Regions from separate parts of the Corticicoccus populi genome, predicted to be linked through region 1. Evidence: predicted binding sites of a transcription regulator. Region 1 holds the regulator's gene; each other region holds the start of a gene.
The links. The regulator NrdR, encoded in region 1, represses ribonucleotide reductase genes. The targets are predictions, from matches to a motif close to AACACNATATATNGTGTT.
Positions count from the first base shown of each region.

Region 2: nrdI (class Ib ribonucleoside-diphosphate reductase assembly flavoprotein NrdI) is a predicted target of NrdR. The motif match lies at 2,695-2,712, and genes of this name have one in related genera.
Region 3: ACFSX4_RS03190 (anaerobic ribonucleoside triphosphate reductase) is a predicted target of NrdR. The motif match lies at 3,778-3,795, and genes of this name have one in related genera.

Region 1 covers NZ_JBHUOQ010000001.1:254,118-264,994, reverse strand. The annotation lists gene infC (translation initiation factor IF-3) at 1-374, opposite strand, end outside; ribosomal protein L20 leader region at 390-524, opposite strand; gene thrS (threonine--tRNA ligase) at 572-2,500, opposite strand; gene dnaI (primosomal protein DnaI) at 2,836-3,762, opposite strand; gene ACFSX4_RS01430 (replication initiation and membrane attachment family protein) at 3,772-5,097, opposite strand; gene nrdR (transcriptional regulator NrdR) at 5,078-5,551, opposite strand; gene ACFSX4_RS01420 (glyceraldehyde-3-phosphate dehydrogenase) at 5,684-6,691, opposite strand; gene coaE (dephospho-CoA kinase) at 6,810-7,394, opposite strand; gene mutM (bifunctional DNA-formamidopyrimidine glycosylase/DNA-(apurinic or apyrimidinic site) lyase) at 7,403-8,266, opposite strand; gene polA (DNA polymerase I) at 8,275-10,872, opposite strand.
Region 2 covers NZ_JBHUOQ010000001.1:1,456,260-1,467,136, reverse strand. The annotation lists gene recQ (DNA helicase RecQ) at 1-1,566, shown strand, start outside; gene ACFSX4_RS07330 (DMT family transporter) at 1,580-2,440, opposite strand; gene nrdI (class Ib ribonucleoside-diphosphate reductase assembly flavoprotein NrdI) at 2,828-3,235, shown strand; gene nrdE (class 1b ribonucleoside-diphosphate reductase subunit alpha) at 3,198-5,303, shown strand; gene nrdF (class 1b ribonucleoside-diphosphate reductase subunit beta) at 5,325-6,290, shown strand; gene ACFSX4_RS07310 (aldo/keto reductase) at 6,399-7,235, shown strand; gene ACFSX4_RS07305 (FixH family protein) at 7,366-7,785, shown strand; gene ACFSX4_RS07300 (SDR family oxidoreductase) at 7,872-8,552, shown strand; gene ACFSX4_RS07295 (acrylyl-CoA reductase family protein) at 8,663-9,652, shown strand; gene ACFSX4_RS07290 (ABC transporter permease) at 9,827-10,792, shown strand; gene ACFSX4_RS07285 (iron chelate uptake ABC transporter family permease subunit) at 10,785-10,877, shown strand, end outside.
Region 3 covers NZ_JBHUOQ010000001.1:595,553-606,429, forward strand. The annotation lists gene ACFSX4_RS03175 (ammonium transporter) at 1-1,037, opposite strand, end outside; gene ACFSX4_RS03180 (M20/M25/M40 family metallo-hydrolase) at 1,314-2,675, opposite strand; gene ACFSX4_RS03185 (fructosamine kinase family protein) at 2,692-3,552, opposite strand; gene ACFSX4_RS03190 (anaerobic ribonucleoside triphosphate reductase) at 3,818-5,686, shown strand; gene nrdG (anaerobic ribonucleoside-triphosphate reductase activating protein) at 5,683-6,171, shown strand; gene ACFSX4_RS03200 (xylulokinase) at 6,223-7,707, opposite strand; gene ACFSX4_RS03205 (CBS domain-containing protein) at 7,845-10,406, shown strand; gene ACFSX4_RS03210 (GOLPH3/VPS74 family protein) at 10,434-10,877, opposite strand, start outside.

The DNA of each region.
Region 1 (10,877 bases):
CGTATAGAAACTTTCACTTTGTCTTCTTTACCGATAAATTTACGTGCATTTTTCAATTTAGTATTGAAATCATGCTCTTCAATTGTCGGTGATAGTCTGATTTCTTTAACATTGATGATTTTCTGCTTTTTGCGAGCTTCTTTTTCTTTCTTCTGCTGTTCATACTTAAACTTGCCGTAGTCCATAATACGTGCGACCGGCGGCTTGGCTTTTGGAGCAACAAGCACTAAATCAAGTTCTACACGGTCAGCCATTTCCTGGGCTTCGCGTGTTGGTTTAATACCAATCTGCTCCCCATCCTGTCCAACGAGTCTTACTTCTTTAGCACGGATACGGTCATTAATAATTGTTTGGTCCTTTGCTATTGTCGACACCTCCATAAGATTTAAGACGAACAAAAAAGGCGGGCATATGCCCGCCTCATACTTATCCATACCGCGCGTAAGGCAGTACAGTTTTCGTAAGTAACCCGGTCACAACTTTAAGTGTTTGCGGGTGAGAAGCGGGTGCTTCTTCTTGTCCGTTCTTATCAACTCTTACTACTATACACGTCGACTGACTGTTTGTCAAATTATTTTTTCAGACGAATTTCATCCACGAGCTTCCATGCAAATTCTTCACGGTCATAAGAATTCTGCTCCTGCTCGCCGTATTTACGGACATTCACTTCGTTCTCTTCGATTTCCTTATCGCCGATAACAATTTGATACGGCACTTTACGCATCTGGGCTTCACGGATTTTATAGCCGAGTTTTTCATTACGGTCATCGATATTCACCCGGATTCCCTGGGATTTCAGTTCATCCTTTACGCTTCTTGCATAATCATAATGAAGATCCACATTGACCGGAATAATCTCCACCTGCTGAGGTGCAAGCCATAGCGGGAACACTCCCTTATATTCTTCAGTCAGGAATGCCACAAAACGTTCCATTGTAGAAACGATACCTCGGTGGATCACGACCGGTCTGTGATTTTCACCGTCATTGCCGACATAGCCGAGGTCAAAACGCTCAGGCAGAAGGAAATCAAGCTGCACTGTAGATAAAGTCTCCTCTTTACCAAGTGCTGTTTTCACCTGTACATCGAGTTTCGGACCGTAGAATGCCGCTTCATCGAGCGCCTCCACATATTCAAGACCCATTTCATCTACAGCTTCTTTCAGCATGCTCTCAGCATTATTCCACATGGCATCATCGTCAAAGTATTTTTCTTTATTATCAGGGTCACGATAGCTGAGACGGAATGAATAGTCTTTAATACCGAAATCACCGTATACTTCAAGCATTAAATTGACGACACGGATAAACTCTTCTTTAATCTGATCCGGACGGACAAATACGTGCGCATCATTTAAAACCATTCCCCGGACGCGCTGCAGTCCGCTGACCGCCCCGCTCGCCTCATAACGATGCATCATGCCGAGCTCTGCAATGCGAATCGGCAGTTCTCTGTATGAATGCTTCTCTGCCTTATAAATCATCATATGATGCGGGCAGTTCATCGGACGAAGGACATACTCCTCACCGTCTAAATCCATCGGCGGGAACATATCTTCCTGATAGTGCTCCCAGTGTCCGCTCTGCTTGTATAGATCAACATTTGCCATGATTGGAGTGTATACATGGTCATAACCGAGTTCAACTTCCTTGTCCACAATATAACGCTCGATTTCTCTCCGGATTGTTGCACCGTTCGGCAGCCAGAGCGGCAGGCCTGCACCGATATTCTGATTGTTCTGGAACAATTTCATATCTTTACCGATTTTCCGGTGGTCGCGTTCTTTTCTTTCTTCAAGCAGATTTAAATATGCTTTTAAATCTTTTTTATCAAAGAATGCAGTTCCGTAAATTCTTTGAAGCATTTTGTTATCTGCATCCCCTCTCCAGTACGCACCGGCAGTGGATAACAGTTTAAAGACTTTTATTTTTGAAGTCTGCGGAACGTGTACTCCGCGGCATAAATCTGTAAATTCTCCTTGAGAATAGACTGTCACTTTCTCATCTTCAGGAATCGCATCAATCAGCTCCTGCTTATACGGATCATCTTTAAATAATTCTTTTGCTTCGTTTCGGGACAATACTTTACGGTGGATTTCAACATTTTCATCAACAATTCTCTGCATCTCTTTTTCAATTTTAGGAAAGTCATCGGAAGAAATTTTTTCATCCATATCAAAGTCGTAGTAAAATCCTTCTTCAATGACAGGACCGACACCAAACTTTACATCACCGTACAAGCGTTTCAGTGCCTGTGCCATCAGGTGTGCTGTAGAATGACGCAGTACCTCAAGACCTTCTTCATTCTTGTTTGTAAATAATTCAAAATCCGCATCGTTTTCAATCGGACGGCGGAGATCATACATTTCCCCGTTCACTTTAGCAGCAACAGCCGCTTTCTTTAAACCTGGTGAAATGGACTGTGCAATCTCTTCTGCAGTGACGCCGGATTCAAATTCTTTTACATTTCCATCTGGAAATTTAATATTAACTTCACTCATACTTATCATCCTTTCAATTTTTTCATTATCAAAAAAATCGCCCCTCTATTAAAATAGAGGGACGATTATAACCGTGGTACCACCCTGATTTATGAGAATCAGATTCTCAACTCAAGATAAGCTTAACGCACTTAAAACGTCCGGGTATTAACCGGCATATATCAAGGGAGTAACCTTTCACGGTTTAGTATGCATGTTTCAGCGCACCATGCACTCTCTTTTAAAAAACACATTCAAGTCTTGTCCTTGGATTTACAATAATGAAATTATAGATAGATTATACATAAATTCATTCAGTTCCGCAACCGTTCTTTATCATGCAGATCATCATCGTACTATTTTGTACGGTAATTCTTCCCTTTAAGTTCAAACTCTTCACAGAGCGCGCGGATACGTTCTGTCATTCTGCGGGCTTTTGTTTCTTCACGTCCGTTTTCTTTCGTGATGCTGTATCTATACTCGAGGTCACTGATACTGTAATTGGAACTGATGAACGTCGGTTTATTCTGCACCATCCGGTGGTGAAGGAGGCTCGTAATAATTTCATCCCTCGCCCACGGCGTCACATCTTCAGCACCGAGATCATCGAGAATCAATACTTCCGCTTCTTTAAACGTTCTATATTTCTCATCTGTTGTCCCGTCTCTGAAACCGGCTTTTAAATCCCTCAATATTTCAGGCACATATACAATCATGGATGACACAGATTTTTCCTTCAGTTCATTGGCGATACAGCCTAAAATATAAGACTTCCCGATACCGAACTCACCATGGACGTAAAGACCGCGGTAGTTGTCACCGGATGCGATATCTTTCGTAACTTGGATGGCTTTTCTGATTAACGGATTCCGGTTTGAATCCCCGTCGATAAAAATCGTATCAAATGTCGCGTTCTTAATATCCTTCGGCACATGGTAGGACTGAATTAAATTTTCTTTTCTTCTAAACGCATCCTGACGTTCTTTTACCGGACACGGTGTATAATACATGTTCGCACGGCCCTCGCGGATATCAATATTAATCACATATCCATCCGGATGGCTGATACAGTTTCCGTCACTGTCCACTTCGCACTCAGTCGGCTGATCTGCGTAATGCTTCAGTGTAATCATATCATTTCTGATCATTGAAGCAGTCAGCGGCTTTTCTTTATCATTAATCAGCGCTGTGATTTTAGGGTGCTGGATTAACTGCTGGTAAATCCGTTCATTATTCTGTTCAATTCTTTTATTGGTTTTGAGCAGATCACTCATTGATTCCATACTAATCACCTAATTTTTTCTGAATTCATCGATCATCTTCTGCAGCTCCGGGTCATCCTTTGCGGTTTTCTGACTGCTGTAATTCACAGGTTCTGCATCTTTTGCTTTCTCTTTATCCATCCAATACGGCTTCTTCTCGCCGTCCCGGACTCTGCCTGGTTTCCCGCGCTTTCTTTTTTCCTGTTCTTTCCTGTAGTCGATAATGGACTGATACGCTTCTTCTGCAGACTGATATCCCGCCTTCTGCCAGTCCCTTGCAATTTTCATTGTATAAGGGACAGGAAGTTCCCCTTCCTGAATCTGAAACACGTATTCGAGAAGGACATTGATCACGCCGTTCTCAAGTGTCGTATTCGCAATAATATCCGTAACCAGTTTTAAATCCGTGTCACTCGGCGAAAAAGATTTTAAATCGTTCAGCCGGTCCACAGGACTGATTCCGTTTAACGATGTAATATAACCCATTTCATCTGCATGCTCTTCTGTATCCGGTTCTTTTTGGCGGACGGATGTTAAAGCGGGCATCGGTTTATTATATTCTTTCTGATAATAACTTCTTGCTTCGTACTTCAATTTTTCTTTATCAATTCCCCGGTATTGATTCGTGGAATTCAATAAAATCATCTTCATATCATATGCATTTAAATTAAACAGTACACTCAGCTTTACAATCAACATTCTAACATCTCTGTTAAAGAATTTCTTATCAATCTTGGTACCTTTTAAATGCGTATAGAGTACATCAAAATCAAAGTCGTCCATATCAACGTTGGCACCTGTTGACTGCACATCCCGTTTAAAATCCTCTGACGGCAGTTCAAATTCATCCGTTTCGTTATGACGGAACACTTCAGTGAATTTCCGTGTCACATCACTAATTTCATCCGGGAGCGCCGGATAACTCAGGCGGCTCCTTTTCTCTTTATACTGCTCAGAACCGATTCTGCCGTGTAAATACATACTCATCATCGGATCTTTAAAAAATGCTTCTGCAGACATCGGACTCAGAAGTTCATATACAAATAAATCATCGTGGTCTTTATTAGACACATATGTCCGGATGAGCCCGATACCTTCCAGCTTTTCAAGCATATCTGAAAATGCGGACAGCGGTATTGACAGAGCATCCATGATTTCTTTGTGAAAACGATGAGTCAACGGTTTATAATGCGCCGTAGACTCATGTAAATATAAATAAGCCATCAGCGTATCGGATTGAAGAACCGGTAAATACAACTGATTCAACACTTCATGATGATCCGCTGACAGCCTCATCGGCGCATATACTATAAATTCAGTATTCGGTTTTAATCTGTCATTGAAGTTCATCTTCATTCCTGCCTTCAGCAAGGTGATTTAACGTATCCATCAACTGGTCGATATCTTTAAATTCCTTATATACAGACGCAAATCTCACATACGCCACCTGATCAAGTGTAATTAATTCTTTCATTACACATTCACCGATATCATTCGATGACACTTCCGCCTTATTTAAATTTCTCAAGTCAGCTTCAACATTATCCGTCCGTTTTTCAAGTTCACTGTACGGAATCGCTCTTTTTTCACATGCCCTTAAAAGACCGTCCAGCACTTTTTCCCTTGAAAATACTTCCCTCGTCCCGTCTTTCTTTACTACCACAAGAGGTGTTAACTCAACACGTTCAAAAGTCGTAAATCTAAAGCCGCACTTCTCACATTCCCGCCGTCTTCTGATTGCCGACATCTCATCAGTATGTCTTGAATCAATCACTTTTGAGCTGTCATGCTGGCACTGAGGACATTTCATAATCTTCACCTCTTTAATTAATCTTCTTATCTATTATAACAAATCCTGACTTAATAATAAAAACCGGGATACACATAAGATAAAAGCTGTCTGTAAAGACAACTATATCCTTGTATATCCCGGGCAGACACTTTATTTCATACCTTCCGCAATTGCTTTTGCGAGTTCCACAGTTCTGACAGAATAACCCCACTCATTGTCATACCATGCAAGAACCTTGACCTTATTATCACGCATCACCATCGTAAGGGAGCCGTCAATAACGACACTTCTTGAATCGGTATTAAAATCCTTTGATACAAGCGGTTCATATGTCACACCGAGAACCCCTTTCAGATTACCTTCAGCATGCTTTTCAAATGTTTCATTCACTTCTTCTGCAGTCACTGTTTTGTTTAAGTCCACCACGAGATCCACAAGGGATACGTTCGGTGTCGGAACACGGAGTGCCAGACCGTCCAGTTTATCATTCAATTCCGGAAGAACAACCCCAAGCGCTTTCGCAGCTCCGGTTGATGTCGGTATAATACTGTCTGATGCTGTACGGGCACGGCGCAGATCTTTATGCGGATTATCCAGCGTATTCTGATCATTTGTGTAAGCATGTACTGTCGTCATCAGGCCGCTTTCAATACCGAATGAGTCATTCAGCACTTTTGCAACCGGTGCGAGACAGTTCGTGGTACATGAAGCGTTCGAAAAAACATTGTATCCGCTTACATCAAGTTCACTTTCATTCGCTCCGATAACAATAGTCTGTACATTCCCGCCTTTTGACGGTCCGGTGAGCAGCACTTTTTTCGCACCTGCATCAAGATGTCCCTGTGCTTTATCCCCGTGGTTGAATTTACCTGTCGCCTCAAAAACAATATCTACTTCAAGCTCTTTCCATGGCAGATTCGCCGGATCTCTGTCAGAAACAATTTTAATTTCTTTCCCGTTCACATATAAAGCGCTTCCTTTTGCTTCAACAGTTTTTTCCCATCTGCCGTGTGTGGAGTCATAATTAATCAAATGTGCCAGAGTTTCTGCAGGGTAACTTGCATTGACCGCTGCAAGCTCAAGATGTTCTGAATCTGCAATCAGACGGAACACCATTCTTCCTATTCTACCTAAACCATTAATCGCAACTTTTGTCATAAAAAAACTCCCTTATATATATGTTATGCTTTTTCATAATTAGTATAACACATTAAAAGGGAGTTAAAAACGTATATTGTGATTTTATTTTCAATTTTTTTATCCGCTGTATTTTTGATTACAGACTGTTTAGAAAATCATTAATCTGAGCATACAAATCCGTCTTTGAACCATTGTTGTCAAACTGATATGTCGCTCTTTTTTTCTTTTCTTCAAGCGACATCTGACTGTTGATCCGGGCCTTAGCATCCACTTTCGATAATTGGTTCCTTGCCATCAGACGTGCGAGCTGAACATCACTGTTCACAAAAACAGTAATTGTAATGTCACAGTTTTTATCCAGTCCATTTTCAAACAACAAAGGAATATCCAAAAATACATGGGATTCTTCCAAAAATCGTGTCTGATCCTCATTCATCATTCTTCGGACTTCAGGATGTACAATACTGTTCAACATTTCCCGTTCACTTTTATCAGTAAAGATAATCTGACCGAGTTTTTTACGGTCAATCTCAAAGCTCTCATCCAGAATATCACGTCCGAAATGGTCAACCACCTTCTTATAGCCCGGCATTCCTTTATCAAGTGCTTTCCGGGAATAAATATCCGCGTCGAGTACCGGGTACCCTTGGGATTTTATGTAATCCGAAGCAGTTGATTTACCACTCGCAATACCGCCTGTTAATCCAATTACTTTATTCATCTGTCCACCTATTTCTGGCATCTTGTACAATAAAATGTGTTTCTGCCTGCTATGATTTTTGTTTTTATCTCATGCCCCTTTGGACATGTTTTCTTCTGATACACATTGAACCTGTCCTGCATTTTACCGGAACTTCCGGACAGACTTCTATAATCTGAAATCGTCGAACCTCCGTTTAACAGTGACAGTTCAAATACATTGACTATCTCATCAAATAATGTGTTTAATCTTGCCTTCGAAATGTATCTCACTTTTCTCGACGGGAGAATTCCGGCACTATACAGACTTTCAGAAGCGTAAATATTACCGACACCGGGAATCACACCTGCATCCATAATCACTGCTTTAATCTGCTTGTTCTGGTACTTATCTTTCGACAGCTGGTGCAGAAAATATTCTCTCGATGCAGCATCAGTATATTCTGGAGCCATGGCAGAAAGCGGCAGAAAAGCTGAAAATGAAGGCACCACCTGCATTTCGCCGAACCGTCGGATGTCACTGTACACAAGGAATGTTCCGTCAGACAGTGTAAACTGCACCTGCCAGTGCTTCCGGTAATTTAATTCCTGAATATCATTGAATGAGCGGACATGGAAATATCCGCCGCTCATTCCGAGATGACTCATCAAATAATATGTTTCCTCAAACTTTTTAAGAATGAAATACAAATATTTGCCGCGTCTGCCCACTTTAATGATTTCTGCACCTGTCATCTCCCCTACAAACAGAGGGACAGGCTGTTTAATAATTGTTTTTCTGCCCGCTTCATGACCTGACGTCACATAATCGGATACTGTCACTTCGTCGACAGTGAGCCCTTCAACCGCAGACAAATCTCTTTTTACTAATTCTACTTCCGGTAATTCCGGCATATTTCCACCTACTTCACTTCGTACCAGTCTTTGCCGTAGCCGTAGTCTACTTTTAACGGCACTTTCAATTCTAGCGCATGTTCCATAATATTTTGAATCACAGGAATAAATGCTTCAATTTCATCTTTCGGCACATCAAATATCAATTCATCGTGAATCTGCAGCAATAGTTCCGCATTAAATTTTTGTGCTGCTTCATCTTCTGCATACTTTACCATTGCGCGCTTAATGATATCCGCGGCGCTCCCCTGAATCGGAGAGTTCATTGCTGTTCGTTCCGCGAAACTTCTGGCGTTGAAATTTCTGCTCTGAATATCAGGAATGTATCTGCGTCTGTTCATCAGCGTCTTAACATAACCGTCACGCTTTGCATCCTGAACGACATCACTCATAAACTGCTTCACTTCCGGGAAAGAGTCAAGATAATTATCTATGAATGCCTTAGCCTCTTTACGCGTAATATGAAGGTTTTGACTGAGTCCATAATCACTGATGCCGTAGACAATTCCGAAATTGACCGCTTTTGCGTTCCGTCTCATCAATGATGTCACTTCATCATGTTCGACACCGAACACTTCCATCGCAGTCTTTGTATGAATATCCGTGTCGCTGCTGAAAGCTTCAGTCATGGTCACATCACCGGTAATTGTCGCCAGAACACGCAGTTCAATCTGTGAATAGTCAAGTGCCAGAAGCACATGGTCATCATCTTTTGAGACAAATGCGCGTCTGATTTTCCTGCCTTCCTCAATCCGGATCGGGATATTTTGAAGGTTCGGCTCTACAGATGATAAACGTCCTGTCTGAGCAAGCGTCTGATTAAAACGGGTATGGATTCTTGAGTCATCACGAATTTCATTCTGCAGGCCGACCACATATGTTGACTGTAGTTTGGATAACGTTCTGTAATCCAGCAGGTACTGTATAATATCATGCTTATTTAAAAGTGCCTCAAGAACATCAACAGCTGTTGAATATCCAGTCTTTGTCTTTTTAATCACCGGGAGGGCAAGTTTCTCAAATAATATCACACCGAGCTGTTTCGGTGAATTAATGTTAAACTCTTCACCCGCGAGCTCATAAATATGAGATTCTATTTCTTTTAAACGCACATCAATATCTTCCTGCATGCTTTTAAGACGTGATACATCCACGGTAATACCTCTGAGTTCCATGTCAGCGAGTACTTTAGACAGAGGCATTTCCAGGTCCTGCCACAATTCAAGCATCTCATCTTTTTCGAGCTTCTCTTTAACGAGCGGCAGTGATTGATGCACCGCCATCACTTTATCATTTAGGAAAGAAATCATTTCTTCTTCCGTCGGTGTTTTTTTATTTCTGCCTTTACCGTATACGAAATCATCACTGTCTATTGAAAAACCGTAATCCTGAACAGTCTCACTGACACCGATAATCTTTTTAGACGGATCCAGTAAGAAGCTTGCGAGCATAATATCACTCGTAAAATCTGTAAACTGAATTCCAAGGTGACTCAGCAGTGCAATCTGACGTTTAATATCATAACTGTTGACAGTGTCACTGTGATTCAGCACCTTTAATAATTCATCAGTGTCCACATCCTCTGTCCTGCTGATAAAAGTTTTACTGCCGTCAGTGACTGCCACATACTCTGGTGCGTTGAATAAATAATTATCCTCATGCACTTCCAGATGCAGTGAAATATTTTTGCCGAGAGCACTTAAATCATCCGTCAGTTCGTCTGTAAATGCTTCTTTTTCCTCTGCCGCTTCAGCATCCACGTTTTCAAGGAGTGAATTAAATTCAAATTCTTTAAAGATCGCATGTTTTTCATTGTTGTCTTTATCAAATTTTAAGCTGTCTAAATCGAAATCAAACGGTACTTCACGATAAATCGTAGCAAGCTCTTTACTCATTAAAGCGGTGTCTTTATTCTCTGTAAGGTTTTCTTTCAGCTTCTTGCCGCCGACCGCATCAATGTTTTCATAGACACCTTCCACTGAGCCGTACGCGTGAAGGAGTTTAAGCGCTGTTTTTTCGCCGACACCCGGCACTCCGGGAATATTATCGGACTTATCACCCATCAATCCTTTAAGATCAATAATCTGCAGCGGTTTTAAGCCGTATACTTCATTTACATGATCCGGAGTATAGACTTCGATATCACTGATTCCTTTTTTAGTAAAGTAAACATCCGTATGCTCACTTGCGAGCTGCGTTAAATCTTTATCACCCGTAATGATGATTGTTTTAAAACCTTCTTCATCACCCATCCGGCTGAGCGTCCCCATAATATCATCCGCTTCGTATTCACTCACTTCATAGCGTTTAATACCGTAGGCATCAATCAATTTCCTGATTGGTGCAAACTGCTCGCCGAGCTCCGGCGGTGTAGACTGTCTGCCGCCTTTATATTCTTTATATGCCTGATGTCTGAAGGTGGATTTTCCTGCATCAAACGCGACTAAAAAGTGTGTCGGTTCTTCATCTTCGATGATTTTTTCAAGTAATCTGGCATAGCCGAATAATGCATTTGTGTGAAGACCGCTTTGATTTGATAACAGAGGCAGTGCGTAAAACGCCCGGAATGCAATACTGTTTCCGTCAATTAATATCAATTTATTCATGAGTC
Region 2 (10,877 bases), 1.2 Mb from region 1:
AAACGGGGGATTGAGGCTGCGTTTTTAAATTCTACATTGAAACAGAAAGAAATTAATACTGTGATGAAAAACGCACGTGACGGGCAGTACAAGCTTCTGTATGTGGCGCCTGAGCGGTTTAACACACCTGAGTTCTGTGAAGCATTAAGGACGCTCAACATTCCGCTTGTTGCATTTGATGAAGCACACTGTATCTCAAAATGGGGACATGATTTCAGACCGAGCTATCAGGAAGTCATCCCCCGTATAAAAAAACTGCTGCCGGGCACAACATTTGCCGCGCTGACAGCAACCGCAACAAATGAAGTACAGAAGAATATTCAGGAGCTTTTGAGTATATCTGATGAACATGTAGTGACTTCAAGTATCAAGAGGGATAATCTGCACCTTAAGGTTGATAAAACATACCAGAGGGATCAGTTTATTGTTTCCTATGTACAAAAGAGACTGCAGGAGTCCGGAATTATTTATGCAGCAACGCGTGCGGAAGTTGAGAAAATTTCCATGCTTCTTGAAAATAATAATATTGAAAGTGTCATTTACCACGGCGGACTGCCAAAAAAAGAGAGAGATGAAAACCAGCATTTATTTGTAGAAGATAAAAGCAAAGTTGTCGTCGCAACCAACGCATTCGGTATGGGAATCGATAAGTCGAATATCCGTTATATTATACATTACAATATGCCTGGCGATATTGAGAGCTACTATCAGGAAATCGGACGGGCAGGACGTGACGGCGGTGTGAGTGAATGTATTTTACTGTCGAGCCAGCGGGATGTAAACCTTCATCAATTTTTTATAGACCGTTCCAATGCCGGTGATGCATATAAAGATTTCATGCGGGGAAAGCTCGACAAGATGATTCAGTATAACCGTACAAGTAAATGTCTGAGCAGTTTTATTATCAAATATTTCAATCCGGATGAATATGTCAGAGAATGCGGCAGATGCTCAAACTGTCTCGACCTGGAGCGCACATATGATATGACAGATGAGGCAAAGAGGGTGATGGGGCTTGTGAAGAGTGCATCATACAGGCTGTCGAAAACGGGGGCGATACAAATTCTCCGCGGGGAAACCAGTGAATTGATTAAACGTCATCACATGGATGCACTGCCGTCATTCGGTGTGATGCAGTCATACCGTACAGCAGAAGTGAATCATGTGCTGGATGAATTGATTCTGCGCGGTTATCTTCATTCCACAAATGAAGGACTTGAAGCAGCAGAGGCAGGTGAATCCGTGATGAATAATACTGAGATGCTGTATTCAGTACCTTTCCGCTCCGACTTTAAAGAGAAAGTCGACATATCAACTGATGCTTCACCGAACGAAAGGGTTTATAACAAACTGATCGATATGAGGGATTCACTCGCAGATCAGCATCAGCTGGAGAAAGAAGATATTTTTAAAGATGTGACTTTAAGGGAATTCGCAAAAAAAATGCCGCAGACGAAACAGGATATGGTTCAAATACAGGGTGTCGGAAATTATAAACTAAAGCATTACTGTCCTTACTTTCTGGAAATATTGAAAAAATACTCAAGTAAAAAAGCCGCCCGTTAAGGCGGCTCTGTAGTTATGCTGTCCGTTTAGGCGGACGGTTTTTCATGAACATGTAGTAGCTTGCACCGAATATAATTACATAGCCGGTTAATGACAGGATGTCCGGTATCTCATTGAATACAATAATACTGAATAGTGCCGTAAAGAGAATCGTTGAATAAAAGAAGATGGATATCTCTTTTGCAGGTGCGTAGCTGTAGGCGATGGTCAGCCCGAACTGACCGGCGGCAGCAGCAATACCCGAGCATATCAGAATAAGGAATTGGTTCATTGTCATCGGCTCATAATACCAGATAAAAAACGGCAGCAGTACTAGAGAAGAAAAACCTGAGAAATAGAAAACGACTGTATAATATTTTTCACGGGAGCCGAGTACTCTGAGCACTGTATAGGCACCTGCTGCACACAAGGCGCCGAGTACGCCGATCAGTGCATACAATGTATCACTTGAAAGAGACGGCTTAATAATAAATATTGCGCCGATAAAGGCGATAATAATAGACCAGAGCTGGAATTTATGGACGTATTCTTTTAAGAAATAAGCACATAAAAGAATTGTGAAGAAAGGGCTTAATTTGTTCAGGATATCAGCATCGCTCAGTACCATACGGTCTATAGTAAAGAAGTTCAGAAGAACACCTATAAGGCCAAGAACGGACCGGAGCATAAGAAGTCCCTGATTCTCTTTTTTTCCGAACAGCTTTTCTTTATGGCGGATAACAAGGAACAAGGCAATCAGCATTGCGATGAAGTTCCGGAAAAATGTCTTTTGGACCGTTGGAAGGTCTCCGCTGTATTTAACACAAAATGCCATAATACTGAAACCGAGTGAAGAGATTATTAAGGCAATGATACCTTTTGTTGTATTATTCATAAGTGATACTCCAATACTTTCTTAATCTGGAAATATTAAATTTCAAAAAAATAAAATAAAAAATTTTATTAAATTTTTTTCTGAGAAATATGTGACTCAGTATAACATATATATACCGTGACTTCGGCATTGTTTTGAATAAAAAATTCACAATGAAATTAAAAAAACGCGAATGCTTTGGCATTGATTAATAAAGAGTGATATGGCAATATAGAGTAAGTAATACATATATGTTGTGCCCCGTAAGTTTTACAAACACAATATATAGTGTGTGCTCTATTGGTATCAGTTAATATTTGTGTAAATAAACCCTTGGCTAAAATCGAACGTACGTTCGTTTTTATTTTGTTTTTATGTTAGTATTGATAAGGAAGGAAGATGGATAGCATGAAGATTGCATTCTACTCCATGACCGGAAATATTAGAAGGTTTTTATCAGGGACAGGTATTAAGGAACAATTTGAATTATACGAGATTACAGAAGGAAATAAAAGTGCTGATATATCAGAACCGTTTATTTTAGTCACGAGCACATATGGTTTCGGCCAGGTGCCTGATACTGTTAAGATTTTTTTGGAGAACAACCACGATAAACTTCTCGCCGTTGCATCCAGCGGAAACCGGAACTGGGGACAGAACTTTGCCCGGTCCGGCGAGTATATACGTGATGAATATAATGTTCCGCTGCTGATGAAGTTTGAACTTCACGGCAGTCAGAGTGAGCGACAGGAATTCATGGAAAAGGTAGGGAATTTTTATGAAAGTACTAGACGAGAAAAAGTACAATCACATTGAGTTAAATAATGAGGTTACAAAACGTGATGAAACTGGTTTTTATCAGTTGCATAAAGATTTGGAAGCACTGGATGTGTTCATGGAAGAGATTTATGATAAAACCATTCATTTTGATTCCGAACTCGAACGTCTTCACTATTTAGTAGACGAAAACTTCTACTATGACTTATTCAAAGAATACAGTGATGAAAGTGCAATGGAAGTTGTTGAATATGCGAACGCTGTCCCATTTGCATTCAAGAGTTATATGGCTGCAAGTAAGTTTTTTAAAGACTATTCTTTAAAAACAAATGATAAGAAGCAGTACCTGGAAGATTACAAGCAGCACGTGGTTATTGTCAGCCTTTATTTATCAAAAGGTGATGTTGACCGTGCGAAGCGTTTAGTACTCTCCATGATTGAACAGCGTTACCAGCCGGCAACACCGACATTTTTAAATGCCGGACGTTCACGCCGCGGAGAAATGGTATCATGTTTCCTTCTGGAAGTGGATGACAGTTTAAATTCTATTAACTATATCGATTCTACAGCAAAACAGCTGAGTAAAATCGGCGGCGGTGTGGCGATTAACTTATCAAAACTCCGTGCACGCGGTGAAGCGATTAAAGGCATTGAGGGTGTAGCTAAAGGTGTTCTTCCTGTCGCAAAGGCACTGGAAGGCGGCTTCAGCTATGCAGACCAGCTCGGCCAGCGTCCGGGTGCAGGTGCAGTCTATCTGAATATTTTCCATTATGATCTGCCGGAATTTCTGGATACAAAGAAAGTGAATGCGGATGAAGACCTTCGTCTTGCGACTATCTCTACAGGACTTGTTGTACCGTCTAAATTCTTTGATCTTGCAAAAAATGACGAACCGTTCTATCTGTTTGCACCGCATACTGTAGAGCGTGAATACGGTCAGACACTGGATGATATGAACCTCGATGAAATGTATGATCAGCTGGTTGCGAATGATAAAGTCAAAAAACGTAAACTGGATGCCCGTGAAATGCTGAATACTATTGCTCAGACACAGCTTCAGTCCGGTTATCCATATATTATGTTTAAAGATAATGCCAACAAAGTTCACCCATTGAAGGAACTGGGTCAGATTAAAATCAGTAACTTATGTACTGAAATCTTCCAGCTTCAGGAAACATCAGTGATTAATGACTATGGTATTGATGATGAGATCAAACGTGATATTTCATGTAACCTCGGATCATTAAATATTGCGAATGTGATGGATTCAGGGAAAGTCAGAGAATCTGTACATGAAGGCATTGAAGCATTGACAGTGGTCAGTGATGATACAGCAATCGCCAACGCACCGGGCGTGCGTAAAGCAAACGACGAGCTGCACTCAGTCGGTCTCGGAGCGATGAATCTTCACGGCTATTTAGCTAAAAATAAAATTGCTTATGAATCTGAAGAAGCACGTGATTTTGCGAATGTATTCTTTATGCTTCTGAATTATTATTCTCTTGAAAAGTCAGCATTAATCGCTAAAGAACGAAGTGCTACTTTTAAAGATTTTGAGAAATCAGATTATGCAACGGGTGAATACTTTGAGAAGTATTTGAATAATGATTATCTGCCGAAGTCAGACAAAGTAAAAGCATTGTTTAAAGATATCCATGTGCCGACTAAAGAGGACTGGGCAGAACTTCGTGATTTAGTACAGGAGAATGGCTTATATCATGCATACCGCCTTGCGATTGCACCAACGCAGAGTATCTCATATGTACAGAATGCAACAAGTTCAGTAATGCCGATTGTGGATATGATTGAACGCAGAACATACGGCAATTCTGAAACATTCTATCCGATGCCTTTCCTGTCAAGAGAGAATATGTGGTTCTACAAGAGTGCATTTAATGTAGATCAGATGAGACTGATTGACATGATTGCGACAATTCAGGAACATATTGATCAGGGAATCAGCACGATTCTATATGTAAATTCAGATATTTCTACAAGAGCACTTTCAAGATTATATATTTATGCACACCATAAAGGGTTAAAATCATTATATTACACTAGGAATAAACTGCTTAGTGTTGAAGAATGTACAAGCTGTTCAGTTTAATCAAGTAAAAGGAGTCAGGTTATGATAGCAGTAAATTGGAATAAAGAAGATGACATGACCAATGTGTTTTGGCGTCAAAATATCTCACAGATGTGGGTGGAGTCTGAGTTTAAAGTATCCAAGGACTTAAGTTCATGGTCAACTTTATCAGATGATGAAAAAGAAACATTCAAAAAAGTTCTTGCAGGATTAACAGGTCTCGATACGCATCAGGCAGATGACGGGATGCCGCTGATTATGCTGCACACTAAGGACCTGCGTAAAAAAGCTGTGTATTCTTTTATGGGAATGATGGAACAGATTCACGCAAAGTCATATTCACATATATTTTCAACACTCCTGCCTTCTAAAGAAACAAACGAACTGCTGGATGACTGGGTGCTTGAAAATGAACATTTAAAGTATAAGTCTGATAAAATTGTCAGCCGCTATCATAAATTATTTGCGAAAGAAGCAAGTGTTTATGATCAGTACATGGCACGTGTTGCTTCTGTATTTCTGGAATCATTCTTGTTCTATTCAGGATTCTACTATCCGCTGTATCTGGCCGGACAGGGACGTATGACAACAAGTGGTGAAATCATCAGAAAGATTCTTCTTGATGAATCTATTCACGGTGTATTTACAGGTCTTGATGCGCAGACTTTAAAAGCTGAGCTGTCATCTGAAGATCAGGCACGTGCAGAGCGTGAAATGTATGAAATGCTTAAAGATTTATATGCAAATGAAGCAGAGTATACTAAAGGTCTGTATGATAAACTCGGATTAACAGAGGACGTGCTGAACTATGTACAGTACAATGCCAACAAAGCTCTTGCGAACCTTGGATATGAGCCATATTTTGAAGAGAAAAGCTTTAATCCGATTATTGAAAATGCACTGGACACAACGACTAAAAACCATGATTTCTTTAGTGTGAAGGGCGATGGCTACGTTATTGCGTTGAACGTTGAAGCACTTCAGGACGATGATTTTAAATTTGAATAAATAAATTAAGAGTAACAAGAATTCAATTTCTTGTTACTTTTTTTGATTAAAAATTTTAAATCCGGGTAGAATAGTAGAAGATAATTTTTAATGAGGAGAGGATTACAGATGGCACTGCCGTATGTAGAATTAAATGATGGAAATGAGTTGCCGGTTATTGGTTTTGGAACAGTATCGTTAAAAGGCAATTCCGGTGCACTTAAAATCAGTGAGGCTGTCAGAAACGGTTATCGTTTTATTGATACTGCCTATAATTATGAGAATGAAGGTACCGTTGGACGCGCCATTAAACAAAGCGGTCTTAAGCGGAGTGAATTCTTTGTACAGTCAAAACTTCCGGGCAGATATCACGGATATGAAGATGCGATGGAAGCCATTCAGGAATCACTGTACCGGGCTGATCTCGAGTATTTTGATTTATATATTATCCACTGGCCGAATCCTAAAGAAGACCAGTATGTAGAAGCCTGGCGTGCACTGATAGATGCGCAGAAGAATGGATGGATTAAATCCATCGGAGTCAGTAATTTTATGCCTGAACACATTGACAGACTCATCAGTGAAACTGGTGTGAAGCCGGTATTAAATCAGATTGAACTGCACCCGAAATTCAATCAGAGAGAGATGAGAAAGTATCATGATGAGAATAATATTGTGACCATGGCGTGGAGTCCGTTAGGTCGTCTTAGATATTTAAAAGACTCCAAAGTGATTGATGAACTTGCTGAAAAATACAGTGTGAATATCGGTCAGCTCGTTTTAAGATGGCACTATCAGCATGGTGTGGTTACAATTCCACGCTCATCAAACGGCTCCAGACAGCGCGGCAATCTGGATATATTCAACTTTGAAATTTCCGGAGATGACATGAAAAAAATAGATGCTGAAACAGTTGAAGACGGCAGAATTGATGACCAGGATCCAAGAGAGTATCAGGAATTTTAGAATAAATACAGCTGTTCTGTATTAAAAGAATTTGTCGATTTTCATTCATAATCTTCACATTACAGGTCACGATTTGTATCAGAAAGCGTGGTATGATATTCGTGAGACTTGTGTGAAGGAGATTACAAAGGTGAATAAAAAAATTGTTTTAACAGCATTGTTCAGCGTATTACTGCTTTCGGCATGCAGTAATTCAGAAGATACTCATGAGGGACATGGTGAAAGTAATCATGATGCACCGAGTGAAGATGAAGTCAGATCATTGGATGTTGAATTATCTGTCCCTTTAGAAACAGTTTCTAAAGGAGAGACTGTGGAATTGACTGCCCATGTCACATCAAACGATGAAAATGTGGAGGATGCCGACCATGTAATGTTTGAGGTTTTATCCGGTGAAGACAGTCTGGATATGATTGAGGCGGAGCACAGCGCGGATGGTCTTTACACAATAGAATACACATTTGAATCTGAAGGGGAATTCAGAGTCATTTCCCATGTAGATGCATTTCAACTTCATACTATGCCGGAAGAGAATGTTGTTGTAGAATAGAATAACTACATGATTCATTATTAGAGTGTTTCATGTACTATACTCTAGTATAATCAAGTTATTAAGTAGAATTCCGGGAGGTTACCATGAAGTTAAAAGGAAAAACCTATACCGTAGCGAATGCCACGTCATTGCTTGGTCGAGATTTAGCAAAAACACTGGCTGAAGAAGGTGCGAATTTAATTCTTTCAGGTCTGGACCATGTAGAGCTTGATACTCTTCTAAAAGAACTTGAAGAAACGACGGAAGGTAATCATAATGTGGTTCTGCTTCAGCCCTCAAAAGAAATTGACTGGCTGAATGTATTGGAAGAAATTCAAAACGATTATGACAGCTTGTCAGGTATTATATTAGTCCATTCAATTTTCACAGAGAACCGCTCAATTTATGAAGTTTCATTCGAAGAATTTAATGAAGTCATGTATGAGCATGTGTGGGGAACTTATCTTGGAACACGGACATTACGTCCGCTTCTTAAAGATGAAGCGGATGCAAAAATTATCAACGTAATTGAACCGTCTTTTGAAGATGTATATGAACGGAATTTATATTATACCGCAACAGGTGCAATTGAAGCGTTGACACATTCCACAGCAATTGAAATGAGTAAAGAAGATGTGGATGTATACGCGCTCAGCTACCGGCCGAATGTGAAGCAGGATGAAGAAAAATTTGAACGTTCCAACCCGAAAGCAATCAGTGTGATTCTCGATATACTGACGGGAGAAGAAAAAAAACCGACCGGAGAGACAATCATTATCAGTTAATTCTCCGGTGAATAAACACCCCTTCGAAACATCAACAGATAAGTGATGTCTTTTGAAGGGGTGTTTTAAAATTGATGAAAGAATCAATAATCAGAAGAGGAGCGGTATTAATGAACAAACGTTTTAAAGCAGTCATTGTGGAACAGACAGGAGATTCTGTGCAGTCATCCGTCAAAGAGATTGACAGGGAGACGCTGCCGAAAAGTGATGTACTGATTAAAGTAGAATATACAGGTGTAAACTATAAAGACGGGCTCGCAGCAAGTGCGGACGGGAAAATTGTGAATCAATATCCTTTTATACCAGGGATTGACCTTGCAGGTACGGTGGTGGAGTCTGGTGATGAGAGGTTTAAGGCAGGAGATGCGGTCATTGCGACAAGCTATGAAATTGGTGTATCCCATTTCGGCGGATTCAGTGAATATGCGTCTATCCCGGCGGACTGGATTGTCCCTCTTCCTGAAGGGTTAACATTAAAAGAGAGCATGATTATCGGGACCGCAGGTTTTACAGCAGCATTGTCCATAAGTCGTTTAGAGAAAAACGGTTTAAGAAAAGAAGACGGGGAAGTGTTAGTCACCGGTGCAACAGGCGGTGTCGGAAGCCTTGCTGTAACAATGCTCAGCGGTTTGGGATATAAAGTGGCAGCGTCGACAGGTAAACAGTCTGAACATGATTATTTAAAAATGCTCGGTGCAGAAAGAATCATTTCAAGAGAAGCAGTTTACAACGGAAAAGTTAAGGCACTGGATAAAGAGAAGTGGGCGGCGGCAGTGGATCCTGTCGGCGGAGAGCCGCTTGCTGCACTGCTCGGCCAGATTAAATATATGGGAAGTGTTGCAGTTTCAGGATTGACCGCCGGCGGAAGCGTGCCGACTACTGTGTTTCCGTTTATACTGCGCAGTGTAAATCTGCTTGGAATTGATTCCGTGTACTGCCCTATGGAGGAAAGAAAGATGGTGTGGGAACGTCTTGCATCGGATTTGAAACCTGAAAAATTTGCTGAAATTACAGAAGAGATAGTGATGGATGACGTGCCGGATGCATTGAAAAAAATACTGACAGGAACAGTCAGAGGGCGTATCATTGTCAAAATTTAATATTATCAATGAGATTGAAGCGGTGCCCTGGGGCACCGCTTTTTCTATGATTTTCATGTGTTTTTTCTTTGAATCAGGTTGAAAAACCTTGTGCAGAAGGTATAATGGAATATGTACGATGAATGATAATCATTATCATTGTCAATGTGGTGAACATCAGTTAGGTTGTGAAAAATGGCAAGGAAGCTTTTCAGGCTGGACATACTTTTAACCGGCCTTATTATTATGTCTGTTATTTCCATGTTTGTCGGCGTTACACAGCTGGAATTAAGAGATATATTTAATTTAACGGAACATCAACAAAATATTCTTCTGTCAAGCCGTCTGCCGAGGACAATATCCATCATTATTGCAGGAGCATCACTCAGTGTATGTGGTCTGATTATGCAGCAGCTGACGCGTAATAAATTTGTTTCCCCGACAACAGCAGGAACAACAGAATGGGCACAGCTTGGTGTTTTAATTGGAATTGTGCTCTTCCCGGCAGTGACTCTTATGGGAAGGCTTGCCTTTGCTACAGCACTTGCAATTGCCGGAACATTTCTTTTTATGCAGATTATTAACAGAATAAAGTTTAAAGATATCGTATTTGTCCCGTTAATCGGATTGATGCTCGGTGGTGTTGTCGCAAGTATTTCAACATTTATCGCTTTAAGAACAAATACGCTGCAGGCAATCAGCGGATGGATGCACGGAAACTTTTCAACACTTATTTCAGGACGTTATGAGATTTTATACATAAGTGTACCGCTTTTTATCATCGCACTCTTTTATGCGCATCAGTTTACTGTTGCAGGTATGGGAGAGGATTTCTCAAAGAATTTGGGATTAAACTACAGAAAAGTAGTGAATATCGGTTTATTTCTTACAGCATCCGTCACAGCGCTCGTTGTGGTTACAGTCGGCATGCTGCCGTTCCTCGGTTTGATTGTGCCGAATATTGTTTCAATATTCAGAGGTGACCATCTGCGAAGTACAATTTATCTGACAGCCGTTCTCGGTGCATTATTTGTGATGATATGTGATGTGCTCGGCCGTGTCATCATTTATCCCTATGAGTTGTCGGTGGGTCTGATGATTGCGACAATCGGCAGTATTATCTTTCTGATCATGATTTTCAGGAGGGTAAAGCATGCTTAAGATGACAAAAAATAAAATGCTGATTCTGCTTGCCGTTTTAAGTGCCGGTGCAATTGCATTCTATCTCCTCTACGATTTAAATCCG
Region 3 (10,877 bases), 340 kb from region 1:
GGCATTATGCCGCCGCCTGATAAAAGCCCGTTTGAAATGTCTGGATTTACTGCGGAAGTTTGAAATACCCCTGTTCCAATCGCACCAACAATGCCTCCGATACCATGAAGTCCAAAAGCGTCCAGAGCATCATCATAATTAAGCATTGCTTTTAATTTTGTGATGGCGAAGAAACAAATTGCCCCACCTGCAATACCTAATATAAATGCGCCCGGATAAGTGACAAATCCGGCAGCCGGTGTAATGACAACAAGCCCCGCCAGCATTCCTGATAATGTACCGAAAATGGATACTTTCTTTGTAGTCAGTCTTTCAACTAAAATCCAGCCTGCTATACCTGCTGTAGAAGCGAGTACGGTATTCACGAATGCAGACATTGCAATGGAGTCAAACGTCAATGCGCTTCCCGTGTTAAAACCAAACCATCCAAACCATACGAGTATTGCCCCGATCATAGTTATCACTAAATTATGCGGCTTATTTTTAGTTTCAGGTTTTCTTGAACCTAAAAGTAATGCCAGCACTAAGCCTGATACCCCTGAAGAAATATGCACGACTGTACCGCCGGCAAAATCAATTGCTCCTATTGAATGAATCCAGCCTCCTCCCCAAACCCAGTGTGCTACCGGGCTGTAGACTAGAATTACCCAAAGAGCCATAAAAACTAAAAATGGACCGAATTTCATACGTTCAGCTACTGAGCCGGTCAGGATTGAGACGGCAATCGTACAAAAAGTGAGTTGGAAAAGCATGAACAGCGCAAAAGGCACGGTCTCGGAAAAACCTACATTCGGTTCAAAGCCAACGTTATTCAGTCCTACAAATGAAAAATCTCCCAGCCATAAACTGCTTCCCCCGAAGCTTAAAGAAAAACCGACCAATACCCAAGTAAATGTCACAACAACTATGGCTGAAATGCTGTGCATTGAGGTATTCAGTACGTTTTTTGATTGGACAAGTCCCCCATAAAACAAGGCCAATCCAGGTGTCATAATCCACACCAGTAAAGTACAAAGAAATAAAAGAATAGTATCCATGATGATCACTCCTACAAAAAAGTATGGAGCAAGTATATCCTCTTTTTTTTAAAACACAAAATCGGTGTGATATTTACTTACACGTATTGTTAGAATATATGACATGAAATTTAATATCAGTTTTTATAATTGGTTTCAAAATGCTTGATAATATAATGATGGTAGCGCTTTACATCAGGCAATAAATCATTTGATGCCGGACTCTTTTATCCGTCACTAATAAAGCGCTGATTATCCAACTTATATCACTGAATGATTTAATTTATTTTTTAAATTTTATTTTAATGAATTTTTATCATATTTCGATAATGATTGAATTAAACGATACGTGGTTTCAATACCATGATAAAAATAATCCACTTTAATATTTTCATTTGGTGAATGATTGGCTTCATCTGCATTGGCATAAGGCACAACAACAGAAGGAACATTTAAAATTTTTGTCCAGACATCATCAGGCAGACTGCCGCCCATACTCGGCTGTATATAAGATGTTCTTTCAAAAGAATGTTCGAGTGATTCTTTAATTATTTCAATAAATTTATATTCCGGAGATGTGCGGGAAGGATTCATTGTTCCCATTTTAACGACTTCAATGTCTTTAGAGAACGACTCAACATGCTCTTTAAAAAGTTCAAATATTTTATCGGGATCTTGATTTTTGACAAGACGCATATCCATTTTTAATACAGCTTCACCGGGGATAATCGTTTTCTGTCCTTCACCCGCATATCCGCTGTTAAAGCCGGCAATGTTAAATGTCGGTTCAAAACACAGCTTATTATAGTATTCCTCCTGTGTCATATTTAAACTATCATCGCCGATGTCTCTCCTGATATCCTCAATGTCAAAAGGGAGCGCCTTCATCAATTTAATTTCTGTATCCGTCGGTTTTACAACATCATCGTAAAATCCGTCAATTAATACTTTTCCATCGGAATCACGCATTGTATGGAGAAGTTCCACAAGTGTCCATGCAGGATTTTTGGCAATATTACCTTTATTACCGGAATGATTGTCGTATGCCGACTGTTTTAATTTTAATTCGACGTATAGTATTCCACGTACACCGAGGAGAATATACGGGCTGCCGTCTGAAAGCATCGGGCCGTCTGATGTATAAACAAAATCTGTTTTCAGCAGCGCTTTATTGGCTTCTATAAAATCAGAAAGATGTACACTGCCGATTTCCTCTTCTCCTTCAATGACAAATTTCACGTTAACAGGCAGAGTTTCCTCTGCTTCAATCATTGTTTTTACTGCGAGGATGTGTGCCATAAACTGTCCCTTATTGTCGCCTGCGCCCCGGGCATAGATACGGCCGTCCCTGATTTCCGGCTCAAAAGGCGGAGAATTCCACTGTTCAATCGGGTCCGGCGGCTGTACATCATAATGTCCGTATAATAATATAGTCGGCACTTCATCGGAGACAAAATATTCCCCGTACACAACCGGATAACCGTCTGTTTCAATCAACCGGACATCATTTATACCGGCATCTCTCAGCTTGTTTAAAACCAGATTGGCACACGCTTTCATACCATCATTTTGAGGACTGATACTTTTCTGACGCAGTACTTCAAATAAACTTTCTAAATACGATTCTTTTCTTTCGGATATCAATTGTTTTATATTCAATAAAATCCCGCCTTTACTATTGATTTGATAATATTTCTTTCATTATGCGGCTTACCCCTGCTTTGTATACGGTGCCGAATTTAGCCAGATGTAAAAGAAGCAGGTAAAATTCATAGAATACAATCCGTTTATCCGCCCCGTCCTGAAGCGGATATACTTTATGATACATTTCATAAAATTCATCTGTAAAACCGCCGAATACTTTGGTCGCACCTAAATCAAATTCACGATCGCCGAAAAGCGGCGCCGGGTCGAATAGCGCAGGTGTACCATCTGTTAAGAACATATAATTACCTCCCCATAAATCTCCATGTAAAAGAGAGGGTTCACTCTGATGATTTTGAAGAGAATCAACGATGACTGCCCGTACTGAGTTATAAATTTCTAAATCAGCTTTTTCCCAGTGCCCTTTCTGCAGAATCAGGTCTTTTAAAACATCAAGACGTCTTTCGATGAATATTTCAGCCCATGTTTCAGTCCAGTCATTATTGAATTCTATATTTTCAAAGTCCGAAGGCAGATGAAAACCGAAACGACCGTCAGGCTGATGATTCAGATGAAGTTCCGCCACCATTTCACCCAGTGCCTGCTGACTGCCTCCTGTCCCTTCTCTAAGGTAGCTGAGTATTAAAAAAGCATCACCGTCAATCTCTCCGCTGTTAATTACTTCAGGTGCTCTAATGCCTGCTTCTTTAAATGCGTGCAGCCCGGCAATTTCTGCAGCGAAGAACTTTTCCGAATGATTTTTCTGTATCAGTAGAAAGTAAGTTGATTCTGAAGTAGTAACTTTATAGGCATCATTTACATCTCCACCACTTACAGAATGAATTTCTTTAATGTTTTTAATAGGAAGTTTGCTTTTCCAGCTTTCAAACATAAATTTACCACCAGTCTATTATAATATAATTTCTATTTTTTTATTCCCAAATATTTATAAGACGAATCATCATGATTTTAAAGTGTTATTTGAGAAAAAAGATATTTGAATCAGAATTAATAAATAAAAAATATTCCTGTTAAGATTGTGATTTTTCACACAATGTTCATTGTATTTTTCAATTTACCCTTATAAAATACAATATATAGATTAAATTAATTAACACACACTATATATAGTGCTTGTTACTTCGGAGGAATGAAAAATGGACAATTTTGAACAACAGTCAGTAAGCAGTCTGCTATCCAGTTTTGAAGACATAATTAATCTTAAAAATCAAAACTTAATTCAGGAAAATGCCAACGTAGACGGGACCTCCCCTTGTGGACAGATGAATAGGTTTGCGAGTGAGAGTGCCAAATATTTTGCCAGATCTAAAATACTCAGTTCTGAAGCAGCAAAAGCTGTGAACGAAAACTTTATCCATATCCATGATTTGGATTATATGGCTGCGGGGACAACCACCTGCTGCCAGATTCCTTTAGGTAAAATGCTTAAATCAGGTTTCGATACCGGTCACGGCTTTATGAGATCTCCCAAGAGCATTATGAGTGCGATGGCACTTTCTGCTATTATTTTTCAAAGTAACCAAAATCAACAGCATGGCGGGCAAAGTTTTCAGGCGTTTGATTATGACCTTGCACCTTATGTCAGAAAGACATATGACCGCAGACTTAAAAAACTGATGGAATACAGGCTGCCTCTGGAAGGCAGAGAATTAGAGTCTTTGGCATGGAAGGAAACAGAAGAAGAAACTTATCAAGCATGTGAAGCTTTCATTCATAATCTGAACAGTCTTCATTCCAGAAGCGGCGGACAGGTGCCTTTTACATCGATTAATTACGGCACAGATACAAGTAAAGAAGGACGGATGATTATTAAAAACATTCTTCTTGCGACTCTTTCAGGCCTTGGAAAAGGAGAAACCCCTATTTTCCCTATTCAGATTTTCAAGATGAAGAAAGGCGTTAATTTTTATGAAGAGGATTCAAATTTCGATTTGTATCAGCTCGCTTTAAAAACGACAGCAAAAAGATTATTTCCTAATTTTAGTTTTATCGACGCACCGTTTAATCTGAAATATTATAAAGAAGGTCATCCGGATTCGGAAGTTGCTTATATGGGGTGCAGAACGAGAATAATGAGTAATGTTAATGGTGAAGAAAACAGTGTAAGCCGGGGAAACCTATCCTTTACTAGTATCAATTTAGTAAAAATAGCATTGGTTACACGGGAAATTGATGAATTTATGAAAAAGCTTGAAAAGTATGCAGATATCGTAATCAGACAGCTTTATGATCGATATTTATATCAGGCCGGTAAAAAGGCAGGTCACTTTACATTTTTATACGGCCAGAATGTCTGGAAAAACAGTCAGAATTTAATACAGTCAGATACACTGCAGAGCGTTTTGAAGGAAGGCAGTCTAAGTATCGGATTCATTGGACTGGCAGAATGTCTGAAAGTGTTGACAGGAAAACATCACGGCGAAACTGAAGAGGCACAGATACTTGGACAGCGTATTGCAGCCGTCCTTAAAAGGAAATGCACCGATGCAAGTGAAGCCTATCATTTGAATTATTCACTTATCGGGACACCTGCTGAAGGATTAAGTGGACGCTTCACCAAAAAAGACAAGGAAATTTTCGGTTGTATTCCCGGTGTAACAGACAGGGAGTACTATACAAATTCGTTTCATATACCTGTGTACTATCATCTTCATGCAGCAGAAAAAATCAAACGTGAAGCAGTTTATCACAGCTATACTGACGCAGGACATATCACATACATTGAAGTGGACGGCGATGTCAGCAAAAATTTAGCCGCTATGGATACTATCATTAAAAAAATGGGGGCTGAAGGTATTGGATACGGCAGTATTAATCATCCAGTCGACCGATGTATTCATTGCGGCTACACCGGTATTATAGATAATGAATGTCCGGATTGTCATACAACAGATGAACAGAATATTGATCGTATCAGAAGAATTACCGGCTATCTGGTTGGTACGATGGACAAATGGAATACTGCAAAAGCAGCTGAAGAAAAGGACAGGGTGAAACATATATGACAAAAAATAAAATGGCAAATATTCTATCTATTCATCATGATTCTGTTGTGGATGGAGAGGGTCTCAGGACGGTGATTTTTTTTGCAGGATGTCCGCATTTTTGTAGAGGATGTCATAATCCTGAATCCTGGAATATAAGAAATGGTACAGAGATGATGATAGATAATATTGTGGAGCACTCACTTAATTCTATGACGGATATTACCTTCAGCGGCGGCGATCCTTTTTACCAGGCTGAAGCAGCACTGTGTCTTGCAAAAGAATTTAAAAAACATGGAAAAACCATCTGGGCCTATACGGGGTGGACACTGGAACAAATCATTGAAAATCATAACCCCTTTCAGATTGAACTCCTTAATCACATTGATGTACTGGTTGACGGTCCTTTTATTTTGAATGAAAGAGATTTAAGTTTGAAGTTTCGGGGCAGTAGAAATCAGAGAATTATTGATATGACATTAGAAAAAAATATGCCTCATATATAAATTTTTAAATTGAATCATAAATAAAGACCGCTCAAGGCGGCCTTTATATTACTAATAAAATATATCTTTAACGCCGGGGTACATGTTTAAAAAGTATTTATACTGTTCACTATACAACTCACTATTTTCTTCAACAGGATAGTAATATATGGCACTTTCATCTGCACAGATGCTTTCTGAAAATGATTGATAATCCTCAGTCCAGCCATTGTGTATAAAAGCAGATGATGCTGCACCAAGTGCTGTTAAATATTCACTGTATGCTGGTACACGTATAACCTCTCCTGTGATATCAGAAAGAATTTGACACCAGACTGTACTTTCTGCACCGCCGCCGATTAAATTTATATACTTTTTGGAACGGAGTGGTAAGGTTTCTTCAATAATTTGTTTATAGGAAAAACATATTCCTTCAATCACAGAACGTGCAAAATCACTTTTATTAACTGTCGGGCTGATGCCGACAAAAGCACCTTTTGCCTGATGATCATGAACCGGACAGCGTTCCCCATGAATATAGGGCAGAAAAAGAAGGTTATTGCTGCCGGGAGGAGATTCATTAACGAGTGAATCAAATAATTCGTATCTGTCTGTGTCAGATGATCCTATCAGAAAGTCCAATGCCCATTGATGCACATTTCCTGCATTCAATAATGGTGCGATTGTAATATACATTCCAGTTTTCATATGTGAAAGAACGAAAACACTTTCTGCCGTGTCCCTGATAGTTGTATCTACTGCCGCCGCCCATCCTGTAGTACCGATATAAAAATACATGTCACCCTTATTCACCGCTCCTGCTCCGAGGGTTGAGGCTGCGGCATCTCCGGACCCTGCAAGTACTTTTGTTGTTGTCAGAAAACCTGTTTCATCTGATGCACTGTCAGTAATAAAGCCTGTATTCTCTTCGGGCTTTAGAATTTCCGGCAGCACCGTTTTTTTAATGTTGAATAGATTTAATAAATCTGGCATCCATTTTCCGGATTTCAGGTTCATCATCCCTGTTGTCGACGCAGTTACCGGGTCAGTTACTTTTCTTCCGGTCATTTTATAGATAATAAAATCTTTCGAGCTGAAAACAAATGATTCTGCTTCATGATAAATTTCCTGTTGATGACTTTTGAGCCAAAGGATTTTAGCAAGCGGCGTAGACGATTTCACAGTATTTCCGGATTTACTTGCGAGATCGGGACAGACTTTATTAATATATTCAGCCTCTTCAACAGCACGCGTATCTGAATATAATACCGCTCTGTCACACTTTCCGTCAGCAATTGGAATCACGTCTTCCATCTGTCCGGAAAAAGTAACCGCAGTCACCTCAGATGGTTTTACTGCTGTGTTTCTCCACCAGTAATCCGTGATTTTTTTAACTGCCTCCAACCATTCGGACGGACTTTGTTCCACTTCTTTGTTGTCACCGTAGTATGTATTTACAGGCACTGAACAGTCACCTGTGACTGCAGCTGACCTGTCGACAAGAACACCCTTTACTGAAGAAGTGCCGATATCAAATACCGCAATATATTCCCGCATCTAATCAATCCCATCTATATTCCATCAAAATAAAAGCGCTCAATTTATATTATACTGAATATTCCAAACTTCATGTTATCATAAAATTAATAAATATTTCATGCAATCAAAAATCAGACAAAATAAGGAGAATACCTATGCAGGTTATAATTTCACATGTTAATACCGATTTTGATGCATTAGCCTCCATGATTGCAGCAAAAAAACTCTATCCTGATGCGAAAGCTGTTATTTCAAGTGAACAAGCAGTTCCGGTCAAACAGTTCTTATCCATTTATCGTGATACATTCCTGTTTGTTCAGGACAATCTGATTGATTGGGATGAAGTGACTGAACTGATACTCGTTGATGTGATGTCTGTCGACAGATGTGGTGAGTATGCAAAGTATGTGGATACGGATGATTTAAAAATTACAGTGTATGACCATCATACTGAAGATCATCAGGATGTGACTGCTGATGATTTATATATTGAACCTGTCGGTGCAACAGTGACTCTGCTGATTGAAAAAATTAAAGCACAGGGTATAAACATCACATCACTTGAAGCGACACTGTTCGCCTTAGGAATATATGGTGATACAGGATCCTTTAAATATTCCGGCACTACAATCAGAGATTTTGAAGCGGTACATTTTCTGATGCAGAATAACATGAATCTTGATACCATCCAGCGCTTTACAGATTATAAGATGACTCCCCTGCAGCAGGATCTTTTGAACCATCTTTTAAACCGGGAAGAAACATTTATGATAGACGGCCTAAAGATAGTAATCGTTTCATATAAAATGAAAGAATTTCAAAACGGGCTTGCGACAATTACGAATAAGCTACTCAATATTACCGGAGCGGATGCGATTATTTCAGCTGTGGAGATGAAGAAGCATGTTTATATTGTCGGTCGTGCACAGGCCGAAAGGACCACACTTCTGCCTCTTCTCAAAATTTTCGGGGGCGGCGGACATAGTCAGGCAGGATCTGCCATTGTTAAAGATTCTGAATTTGAAACTGTGTTAACAAAATTGAAAGAAAACCTGTCTGAACTTCTTAAGCCCGCTGTCACAGCTGAAGATGTAATGGCCCATCCAGTTAAGACACTGACCTCTGACACTTCCATTGAAGAAGCGGGACGATTAATGTACCGTTACGGACATTCAGGATTCCCAGTTGTCGAGAATGACAGAATGCTTGGTATTGTCACCCGGCGTGACTTGGATAAGGCCAACCATCATGAGCTTGGACATGCTCCTGTTAAAGCTTATATGACCCGGAATGTGATTACAATTACGCCGGAGACTACACTTGAAGAGATGCAGAATATTATTATCAAACATAATATCGGCAGGATGCCTGTATTAAAAAATGACATACTGACCGGTATTGTTACCCGGACGAATATTATAGAAATGCTTCATAATAAAAATATGACTGATGACTTAAGGAACCCTGCAACTGAAAATTTAAGAGCTGCAATGAAAAAAGAGCTGCCGGAAGAAATACTGTCTATTTTAAAAGATATCAGCCAGGCTGCCGCTGATACCGGCATCCCTGCTTTTTTAGTCGGCGGAATTGTAAGAGATTTATTCCTGAACCATCCGAATGATGATATTGATATTGTAGTAGAAGGAAATGGTATTTTATTTTTAGAGCATCTTTATCAACAGTTCGGCGGTGACATTAAAACACACGAGCAGTTTGCCACAGGCACATGGAGACACCCTTCAGGGCAGATGATTGATGTTACTTCAGCAAGGCTGGAATATTACAGCCACCCAGCCTCTCTGCCTGATGTTGAGAAGTCAACTTTGAAAGAAGATTTATACCGGCGGGATTTCACGATTAATTCGATGGCTTTATCACTGAATAATCAGTACTTCGGCAGATTAGTTGATCCGTTTAACGGTCAAAATGACCTGAGAAGAAAACGAATCAAAGTACTGCATAACCTGAGTTTTATCGATGACCCTACACGTATTCTCCGGGCAGTCCGTTTTGAAATGAGATTCAATTTTCAAATGGACCGGCAGACTGAAACTCTCGTCCTTCATTCAATAGGCAGAATTAAAGATTTATCGAGGGACAGACTCAACGGGCAGATGAAGCGTCTCCTGAATGAAGGTAGTCCGTCTAAAATTATTCTCCGCCTGTTCGAATTAAATTTTTGGAAACAGCTTGGAATTAACGAACATTCACAGAAAAAAAGCGTCACACATTCTGAAAAATTGGAGGATGTATACAGACAGTACGAAGGATTGCAGGCCGGATGGTTTATTTATTTTATCATTCCTTTTTACCACAGCGATGTGCTTTATACTGCAAAACAATATGCAGTGACCAAAAAATCAAAGAAATTAATACAGGATATTTATACTTTATCAGACAATACAGAATGGAAAAGTATTTCAAATGTCGGAATGATGCATTCCTACTTAAAAGATATTTCAGAAGAAGCTGTACTGTTTATCATTTCATCTGAAAATGTCCACAATGAGAAGGCGATTATGACATATTTAAAACGAAGAAAAAATATGCCGTCACTCTTAACTGGAGAGGACCTGATCAAACAAGGACTTACTCCGAGTCCGGAATTCAAAAAAATAATCATGAATCTCGATGCTGCTGTACTGAATGAAGAAATTCAGACAAAAGATGATGCTTTGAAATGGCTTAAAAATAACCATGGGACTGACGGGCTTTAACAGCCTGACTATCCCATGGTTATTTTATTATACGGACTTTGAAGTATCTTCAGGTGTAACCATCATTGTTACAGCTGATAAAATTTCTGTCTCCATCATTTCTACGGATTGTTTAACTTCCTCACCGTACTCATTGTTTTCAACCATATCTTGAATTCTTTTCTCTGCCTCTTTATTATCGCTGCCAAATACTTCTTCAATAAGACCACAAGTATATACGAGACTCAGAAGCATTGCGGGCTCAGCACCGGGCTTCCTGTTTTCAAAGATAATTCTACTAACCATGCTCTTTATGTCCTCTTCAGGGCCTTCATCAACAGTAGGGTAGACATTTTTATTGAAAATAAGCAGATACGACTGCCCCTCCTCTTTTAAAATTCCCTTCCCGACGAGTGACAGATATATCGGATCATTAATTTCATCATTTCTACCGGATAATTTTCCGAGCCAGTAACTAACTGTTCTTTTTCT